Massilia sp. METH4: one gene and its partners. Each later gene encodes a partner of the first gene's protein in a complex. Links are inferred from orthologs where the notes say so. Each region holds a gene or a part of one and is shown on either strand. Other genes may lie near its edges.

Region 1 (2,982 bases):
AAATATTGCAAAAAATCCGGTGCCTGTCACCGGTTGCTGGAAATGTTCCGGAAAGGCCGGTGCCTGTCACCGGTCTTGGGGGGCCTGTAACATTTTCGTCAGGTAACGGTGTTATGCCACCCGCTTGCCGAGGATGATCAGGTCGCGTTCGACACCGTCCAGGTTCGCCACGCGCGGGAAGTGGGCCCATTCCTCGAAGCCGAACTTGCGGAACAGCGCCAGGCTGGCGTTGTTGTGGCCGAAGATGAAGCCGAGGACCGTGTGCACGGCGATGGTCGGTGCGTAGGCGATGGCTTCGGCCAGCGCGTAGCGGCCGATGCCCTTGCCGCGCCACGCCTCGTGGATATAGATCGACACCTCGGCCGTGCCCGAGTAGGCCGGGCGGCCGTAGAAATTCGAGTACGAGATCCAGCCGAGAATCTCGGGCGTGTCCGACGTGTCGTCGGCGCGCTCGATCACCCACAGCGGCCGGCGCCCGGGCTGGTGTTCGTGGAACCAGTTCAGCCGCGATTCGACGGAGACCGGCTCCGTGTCGGCGGTGACTTCGCGCGAGGCGATGGTGCTGTTGTAGATGGCGACGATGGTCGGCAAGTCGTCGAGCGTGGCAATGCGGTGGCGGAAGGACATGAAGTCGGACATTACAGAGTATGGGTGGCGCGGGAAGAACGCAGGGCCGCGCCGAGGATTTCCTCGATGCGCGCGCGGGTGCGCCGTCCCGCCTCGTCGTCCGGAAAATGAACGCCGACGCCCTGCGCCTTGTTATTGTTCGCCCCGGCCGGCGTGATCCACACGACCTTGCCGGCGATCGGGTACTTGGTCTGGTCATCCATCAGCGTGAGGATCAGGTAGATCTCGTCGCCGATGCGATAGGTGCGCGTGGTGGGCACGAAAATGCCGCCGTTCTTCAGGAAGGGCATGTAGGCCGCGTACAGCGCCGCCTTCTCGCGGATCGCCAGCGACAGCACCGCCGGCCGCGTCACGGGGCCGGAAGGATGGTCGCCAGGGTCGGGCGGGCGTGTGCTCATCGTCGCATCCGGTCAGTGGCAGCACGACGTATAGTCGAGCAGCATGTCTTCCAGGAACAGCTTGGGCGACAGCGGGTGGTCCGACGTGGCGCGCCGCTCCGCGGTCCCCTTGATCGCGGCCAGCAGGCTCGATACGGGCACCCGGTCCGCCAGCACCTTCAGCTCGCGCTGGTAGCGGGGATAGTAGCGGATGCGGCCGGAAAGCTTCAGCGAGAACAGGTCGTACAGCCAGCGCTGCTGCCACGCCACCACCGAGGTGAGCGGCACCTTCTGCATCTTGTCCGCCGTGCGCAACGCCCCTTCCACGGAGGGATGGGCCAGGTATTGCAGCAGCGTGTCCATGTCCTCGCGGTTGCCCGTTTCCGCCTGCGCCAGCGCGGCCAGCGGCGCGCCGCCCTGCTCGCGCAGCCAGCCGTCGGCATCGGGCACGCCCTGCGCCTGCAGCCACGCCAGCGCGTCGGCATGCGGCGGCATCGTCAGCGCGAACTTGCGGCAGCGCGACAGGATCGTGGGCAGCAGCCGGTCCAGGCTGTTCGAGGACAGCAGGAACACCGTGCCCGGCGGCGGTTCTTCCAGCGTCTTCAGCAGCGCATTCGAGGCCGGCATGTTCAGCGTCTCTGCCGGGTACAGCACCACCACGCGCAAGCCTTGCCGGTGCGTGGAGATGTTCATGAAGTCGGCCAGCTGCCGCACCTGCTCGATCTTGATTTCCTTCGAGGGCGCCTTGCTCTTCTTTTTCTCCTCGCCCTCCTCACCCTCGGCCGCGCCGTCCTCCTCGAAGGATTCGGGGCGGATGCGCCGGAAGTCCGGATGGCTTTGCTGGACGAACCAGCCGCACGAGGCGCAGGCGTTGCATGGGTGACCGTCCGGCCGCACGTCTTCGCACAGCAGCGCCTGTGCGAAGTGCTCGATGAAGTCGGCCTTGCCGATGCCGGCCGGGCCGTGGAACAGCACGGCATGCGGAAGACGCACGCGGATCTGCTGCAAGGCCAGCCATGCCTGCTCCTGCCACGGATAAATGGATGAAGTGGTTTCCATCGTCATTCCAGTGCGTCCACGATCTGTTTCAACTTCACGCGGATCGCTTCGATCGACTGCGTGGAGTCGATCACGCGGAAGCGGCGCGGATCCTGCGCCGCGCGGCGCAGGTATTCGTTGCGCGCGGCGAGGAAGAAGTCGGCCTTCTCCTGCTCGAACTTGTCGAGCTGGCGGGTGGCATCGAGGCGGGCGCGCGCCACTTCCAGCGGCACGTCGAACAGGATCGTCAAGTCCGGCCACAGCTTGGGGTGCACCCAATTGGCCAGTGTGTCGAGCTTGACCAGGTCCAGGCCGCGCCCGCCGCCCTGGTAGGCGAAGCTGGCATCGGTGAACCGGTCGGATATCACCCAGGCGCCGCGCGCCAGCGCCGGTTCGATCACCTGGGCGATGTGCTCGCGGCGGCTGGCGAACACCAGCAGCGCCTCGGTTTCCAGGTGCATCGCTTCGTGCAGCACCAGTTCGCGCAGCTTCTCGCCAAGCGGTGTGCCGCCCGGCTCGCGCGAGCTCACCAGTTCCACGCCTTTCTCGCGGATCAGCTCGCCCACGTACTGGATGTGCGTGGACTTGCCGGCACCGTCGATGCCTTCGAACGTGATGAACTTGCCGCGTGCTGCTGGGGTACTCTGGGTCATTGCCTGCGCTGGAACTGGTTGACCGCCCGGTTATGGTCGGTCAGGTTATCGGAAAAATGGCTCGTGCCATTGCCGCGCGCAACGAAATACAATGCTCCCGTCTTCGCCGGCGCCAGCGCGGCACCCAGCGATTGCAGGCCCGGCAGAGCGATCGGCGTCGGCGGCAGGCCGTTGCGCATATAGGTATTGTACGGGGTGTCCGTTTCCAGGTCCTTTTTGCGGATGTTGCCGTCGAATTTCTCGCCCAGCCCGTAGATCACGGTGGGATCGGTCTGCAGCATCATGCC
Region 2 (3,007 bases), 3.9 Mb from region 1 along the record:
GTGACGGCTTACCAGCGCAAGGGCTTCGACGACTTCAAGCATTACTACCACTCGCTGGACATGCTGCTGATCGACGATATCCAGTTCTTCGGCGGCAAAAGCCGCACGCAGGAAGAATTCTTCTACGCGTTCGAGGCGCTGATCGCGGCGAAGAAGCAGATCATCATCACTTCGGACACGTATCCGAAGGAGATCACGGGCATGGACGACCGCCTGATCTCCCGCTTCGACTCCGGCCTGACGGTGGCGATCGAGCCGCCCGAGCTGGAAATGCGCGTGGCGATCCTGCTGAAGAAGGCGAAGTCGGAAGGCGTGACGCTGTCGGACGACGTGGCCTTCTTCGTGGCCAAGCACCTGCGCTCGAACGTGCGCGAACTGGAAGGCGCGCTGCGCAAGATCCTGGCCTACTCGCGCTTCCACGGCAAAGACATCTCGATCGACATCGTGAAGGAAGCGCTGAAGGACCTGCTCTCCGTGCAGAACCGCCAGATCAGCGTGGAGAACATCCAGAAGACGGTGGCCGACTTCTTCAACATCAAGGTCGCGGACATGTACTCGAAGCGCCGCCCCGCCAACATCGCGCGGCCGCGCCAGATCGCGATGTACCTGGCGAAGGAGCTCACGCAGAAGAGCTTGCCCGAGATCGGCGAGCTGTTCGGCGGACGCGACCACACCACGGTGCTGCACGCCGTGCGCAAGATCGCGCAGGACCGTACCAAGAATCCGGAGTGCAACCATGAGTTGCACGTGCTGGAGCAAACTCTTAAGGGCTGAGCGGCGAATTCGTGGAGCACTGCTCCACGGCCGCTCAGCGGGCGGGGCTTGCAAGCCCCGCCCTGGTGAGGACGGCTGCTCCGCCAGGACGCTCTCGGTCTGCTTTGCCTTATCATCTAGAACTCAGCAATAACCTGAACATTTAATCTTTTATCGAGGATATCCATGCAACTGGTCAAAACCACCCGAGATACGCTACTCCGGCCACTGCAGATCGTGAGCGGTATTGTCGAGCGTCGGCATACGATGCCGATTCTGGCCAATATCCTCATCCGCAAGGAAGGCGAAGCGGTCTCGTTCCTGTCCACCGACACGGAAGTGCAGATCACCACCAACGCCAACATCGGCTCCGGCGACGAAGTCACCGGCACCACGGTCGCGGCCCGCAAGCTGCTGGACATCCTGCGCGCGTTGCCGGAATCGGGCGACGTGTCGCTGACGCTGGTGAACAAGCGCCTGACCGTGCAGAGCGGTAAATCGCGCTTCGCCCTGCAAACGCTGGCCGCCGAGGAATTCCCGACCGTGCAGCAAGCGGAAACGTTCAACGCCTCGTTCACCCTGCCGCAAAAGACGCTGAAGCACCTGTTCAACATGGTGCACTTCGCGATGGCCCAGCAGGACATCCGCTACTACCTGAACGGCCTGCTGCTGGTGCTCGATGGCGAGAACGTCATTGCGGTTGCCACCGACGGCCACCGCCTCGCCTTCTGCCAGGTGAAGACGGAGCAGGCGTTCGAGCGCCAGGAAGTGATCATCCCGCGCAAGACCATCATCGAACTGCAGCGCCTGCTGGAAGAAAACGACGAGCCGGTGCAGCTGGACATCGCGGCCAACCAGGTGAAGCTGGGCTTTGCCGACATCGAACTGATCTCGAAGCTGGTCGAAGGCAAATTCCCCGACTACACGCGCGTGATCCCGAAGGGTTACAAGAACGACTTCACGATCAGCCGCGACGAGCTGCTGCGCTCCCTGCAGCGCGCCGCCATCATGACGAGCGATAAGTTCAAGGGCGTGCGCTGCATCATCAGCCCGGGCTCGCTGAAGATCTCGTCCACCAACGCGGACCAGGAAGAAGCGGTCGAGGAACTGGAAATCGACTACGGCGGCGACGGCATCGACATCGGCTTCAACGTCACCTACCTGCTGGACGTGCTGAACAACCTGAAGTGCGACCAGGTCAACGTGGCGCTAGGCGATTCCAATTCGTCCGCCCTGATCTCGATCCCGGACAATCCCGACTTCAAGTACGTCGTGATGCCGATGCGGATCTGATCGGCCGATCGCACGCAGTTAGAAATCGACAGTAATACGTTTTTTGAGAAAGTAGTCCATGTCCGAAAGCCACAACGAAGTACCTGCGCAGGCCAAGTCCGAGGAATACGGCGCCTCCTCGATCCAGATCCTGGAAGGCCTGGAAGCAGTCCGCAAGCGCCCCGGCATGTATATCGGTGACACCTCGGACGGCACCGGCCTGCACCACCTCGTGTTCGAAGTGCTGGACAACTCGATCGACGAAGCGCTGGCCGGCTACTGCTCCGAGATCCACGTGACGATCCACTCGGACAACTCGATCTCGATCACCGACAACGGCCGCGGCATTCCGGTGGGCCTGAAGATGGACGACAAGCACGAACCGAAGCGCTCCGCCGCCGAGATCGTGCTGACGGAACTGCACGCTGGCGGCAAGTTCGACCAGAACTCGTACAAGGTATCCGGCGGCCTGCACGGCGTGGGCGTATCGTGCGTGAACGCGCTGTCGAAACTGCTGCGCGTGACGATCCGCCGCGACGGCAAGGTGCACCAGATGGAATTCGTGCGCGGCGTGCCGCAGAACCGCGAAATCGAAATGCGCGACGGCGTGGCCACTTCCCCCATCAAGGTCATCGGCGAAACGGACAAGCGCGGCACCGATGTGCATTTCTGGGCCGACGAACAGATCTTCACGCACGTGGAATTCCACTACGAGATCCTGGCCAAGCGTATCCGCGAGCTGTCGTTCCTGAACAATGGCGTGAACATCAAGCTATCCGACCAGCGCTCGGGCAAGGAAGAAGTGTTCGCCTTCGAAGGCGGTACGCGCGGCTTCGTCGAATACATCAACAAGGCGAAAACGGTGCTGCACCCGACCGTGTTCCAGGCCACTGGCGAACGCCAGTCCGACCAGGGCACGACGATCTCCGTGGACGTGTCGATGCAGTGGAACGATGCCTTCAATGAACAGGTACTCTGCTTC
Region 3 (3,148 bases), 1.6 Mb from region 1 along the record:
GCAACAGCTGGGCTTGTGAGTACACATCGTCCGCCGGACCGGTTATAATGACGTCTGGCGGGCCCCTGCGCATTGCGGCATGGCTAACCTGGTCAGGTCGGGAACGAAGCAGCCAAAGCTGTTCACCGCAAGTGCCGCAGATCAGGCTCGCCTCCCTAATCTCGAAAAAAGCTGCCTCGGCAGCTTTTTTCATATCGAAGCCCAAAGCTGCCGAGGCAGCTTTTTTTACGTCCCCTTATCTTTACGACCGTACGCCCATCCGTGCCGGCTCCGGTACCTGTCCCGTCAGGTGACGCGGGCTCGGCCTCGGCCGCCTTGCCCCTAAGCATCAGCCTGCCGGGCTATTGTTGGCCTCACACGTCACCGACTGCGGTAAAATCCCGGCATGTCCTATCAAGTCCTCGCTCGCAAGTACCGTCCCCGCAACTTTGAAACGCTCGTCGGCCAGGAGCACGTCGTGCGTGCGCTGACGCATGCGCTGGGCACCGGCCGCCTGCACCACGCCTACCTGTTCACCGGCACGCGCGGTGTCGGCAAGACTACGCTGTCGCGCATCCTGGCAAAGTCGCTCAATTGCACCGGGCCGGACGGCACCGGGGGCATCACCGCCACGCCCTGCGGCGCGTGCGAGGCATGCCGGGCGATCGATGGCGGCCGCTTCGTCGACTATATAGAGATGGACGCTGCCTCGAACCGCGGCGTGGACGAGATGGCGCAGCTGCTCGAGCAGGCCGTGTACGCGCCGACCAATGCGCGCTTCAAGGTCTATATGATCGACGAGGTGCACATGCTCACCAACCACGCCTTCAATGCCATGCTGAAGACGCTGGAAGAGCCACCCGAGCACGTGAAATTCATCCTGGCGACGACCGATCCGCAAAAGATCCCCGTCACCGTGCTGTCCCGTTGCCTGCAGTTCAACCTGAAGCAGATGCCGCCGGGGCACATCGTGGGCCACCTGGAAAACATCCTGGGCCAGGAAGGCGTGACGTTCGAGCAGCCGGCACTGCGCCTGCTGGCGCAAGGCGCCCATGGCTCGATGCGCGACGCGCTGTCGCTGACCGACCAGGCGATCGCCTACGCGGCCGGCGCCGTCACGCTGGAAGCGGTGCAGGGCATGCTGGGCGCGCTGGATCAGTCTTACCTGGTTCGCCTGCTCGATGCGCTGGCTAACCGCGATGGCGCCGACCTGATGGCGGTGGCCGATGAAATGGCCAGCCGCAGCCTGTCGTACAACGGTGCACTGCAGGACCTGGGCACCCTGCTGCACCGGATCGCACTGGCACAGACGGTGCCGGCAGCCGTGCCGGAGGACTTGCCGGAATACGCCGACATCATCCGCCTCGCCGCCGTGTTCGACGCCGAAGAGGTGCAGCTGTATTACCAGATCGCCGTCCACGGCCGCAATGAACTCGGTCTGGCGCCGGACGAATACGCGGGCTTCTCGATGACCTTGCTGCGCATGCTGGCCTTCCGCCCCGGCGTGGGCGGTGCCGATGCGGCGCCCGCCGGCGGTCCGGCCAGCGCACCGGCCAATCCGCAACTGGGCCGCCCGTTGCCGGCCGCTTCGCCAGCCCGCGCAGCGGCGGCTGCGGCGGCACCCGCCGCGCCGCGCGCCGCGAGCGCTGCCGCCGCGCCGCAGCCCGTGGCCGCCGCGGCGCCCCGCGCAGCGGCACCGGCACCGGTGCAGCCGGCGCCTGCCGCTCCTGCCCAAGCCGCGGCACAGGCCCCGGCACGCCCGTCCGGCCCCGTGAGCCCCGCCCGCGCCGCCATCAACGCCGCGCTGGAAGCGGCCCGCGCGGCCACGCTGGCACGCACCGGGGCGCGTCCGCCGATGCGAACGTCCGCGCCCGAAGAGCCGGCACAGCCGCCGGCGCCGGAAGTGGCTGCCGCGCCGGCCAAGCCCTTGCCATGGGAAGATGCGCGGCCGCAGGGTGAAGCGGCCGTGCTCGAAGCGCCGCCCGTCGTGCAACCGCAGGCGCGCCCGGCCCCGCCGGAGGATGACGACCTGCCGCCGTGGGTCACCGAGTTCTCCGATGACAGCGCCGTTGCCGCGCCGGCCCAGCGGGCGCCGCAGGCTCAGACGCGGCCCGAGGCGCCCGCGGCACCGCAGGCCGCCGTCGCGCCGGCCGCCGTGCCGGCACGCCCGAGCGCGCCGAGCGAGGCGCCGTATGCCTACGTGGTCACGCCGGTTCCGGAACTGGAATGGGATGGCAACTGGCCGCTGCTGGCCGCGCACCTGCCGCTGCGCGGCGTGGCGCAGCAACTGGCCACCCAGGCCGAACTCATCGAATGCAAGATCGACGGCAACGCGGCCGTGTTCCGCCTGCGCTGCCCGATCGACACCTGGCGCACCCCGCCGAACGTGGAAAAGCTGACGGCCGCGCTGGCCGAGCGTTTCAACCGCGCCGCGCGGGTGGAAACGGAACTCGGCCCGGTGTGGTACACCACGGCCGCCGAACAGCAGGCGCACCGCGAAGCGTGCCAGCGCCAGGCGGAAGACACGGTGCACAACGACCCGTTCGTGCAGGCCATGGTGCGCGAATTCGGCGCCTTCGTCGTGCCAGGCTCCATCGTGGCGCCGGTCACGCCCGCGCACTGACAGTCCAATCAACACTGACAACCCATACGGAGAAACACATCATGATGAAGAACCAGCTCGCCGGCCTGATGAAGCAGGCACAAGCAATGCAGGACAATATGAAGAAAGCGCAGGAATCGCTGGCTTCCATCGAGGTGGAAGGCCAGTCCGGCGCCGGCCTCGTCAAGGTCGTGATGACCTGCAAGAACGACGTCAAGCGCGTGTCGATCGACCCGTCGCTGCTGGCCGACGACAAGGACATGCTGGAAGACCTGGTCGCCGCCGCCTTCAACGACGCCGTGCGCAAGGCCGAAGCCACCGCCGCCGAAAAGATGAGCGGCCTGACCGCCGGCATGAACCTGCCGGCCGGCTTCAAGATGCCGTTCTGATCACCGCACGGGGCGCGCCATGTTCATCGTCACGCTGAAGTACGAAAAGCCGAACGAGGAGATCGACCAGCTTCTCGCGGCGCATCGCGCATTCCTGCGCGAGCAGTATGCGAACGGCATGTTCGTGCTGTCGGGCCGCATGGTGCCGCGCACCGGCGGCATCATCATCGCCAACGCC

The links.
Region 2: the proteins of V6Z91_RS23285 (region 1) and dnaN are in contact, whole or in part, in a cryo-EM structure (PDB 8GIZ), measured with the Escherichia coli proteins. The link is inferred for Massilia sp. METH4 from one-to-one orthologs.
Region 3: the proteins of V6Z91_RS23285 (region 1) and V6Z91_RS16315 are in contact, whole or in part, in a cryo-EM structure (PDB 8GIZ), measured with the Escherichia coli proteins. The link is inferred for Massilia sp. METH4 from one-to-one orthologs.

The regions. Positions count from the first base shown.
Region 1 is NZ_CP146614.1:5,324,236-5,327,217, forward strand. What follows is about bases 51-2,877. They hold V6Z91_RS23285 (DNA polymerase III subunit delta'), read right to left. Parts: upstream 2,064-2,877; coding sequence 1,038-2,063; downstream 51-1,037. Other genes in these bases: V6Z91_RS23275 (N-acetyltransferase family protein), read right to left, coding at 112-639; V6Z91_RS23280 (PilZ domain-containing protein), read right to left, coding at 639-1,025; tmk (dTMP kinase), read right to left, coding at 2,066-2,695; mltG (endolytic transglycosylase MltG), read right to left, coding at 2,692-2,877. In the rest of the region: more of mltG, read right to left, coding at 2,878-2,982. UniProt on the Escherichia coli protein: Part of the beta sliding clamp loading complex, which hydrolyzes ATP to load the beta clamp onto primed DNA to form the DNA replication pre-initiation complex.
Region 2 is NZ_CP146614.1:1,460,276-1,463,282, forward strand. What follows is about bases 141-2,992. They hold dnaN (DNA polymerase III subunit beta), read left to right. Parts: upstream 141-939; coding sequence 940-2,046; downstream 2,047-2,992. Other genes in these bases: dnaA (chromosomal replication initiator protein DnaA), read left to right, coding at 141-774; gyrB (DNA topoisomerase (ATP-hydrolyzing) subunit B), read left to right, coding at 2,105-2,992. Also shown: more of dnaA, read left to right, coding at 1-140; more of gyrB, read left to right, coding at 2,993-3,007. UniProt on the Escherichia coli protein: Confers DNA tethering and processivity to DNA polymerases and other proteins. Acts as a clamp, forming a ring around DNA (a reaction catalyzed by the clamp-loading complex) which diffuses in an ATP-independent manner freely and bidirectionally along dsDNA.
Region 3 is NZ_CP146614.1:3,719,686-3,722,833, forward strand. What follows is about bases 1-2,993. They hold V6Z91_RS16315 (DNA polymerase III subunit gamma/tau), read left to right. Parts: upstream 1-385; coding sequence 386-2,602; downstream 2,603-2,993. Other genes in these bases: ubiD (4-hydroxy-3-polyprenylbenzoate decarboxylase), read left to right, coding at 1-19; V6Z91_RS16320 (YbaB/EbfC family nucleoid-associated protein), read left to right, coding at 2,644-2,970; V6Z91_RS16325 (YciI family protein), read left to right, coding at 2,990-2,993. Outside these bases: more of V6Z91_RS16325, read left to right, coding at 2,994-3,148. UniProt on the Escherichia coli protein: Part of the beta sliding clamp loading complex, which hydrolyzes ATP to load the beta clamp onto primed DNA to form the DNA replication pre-initiation complex.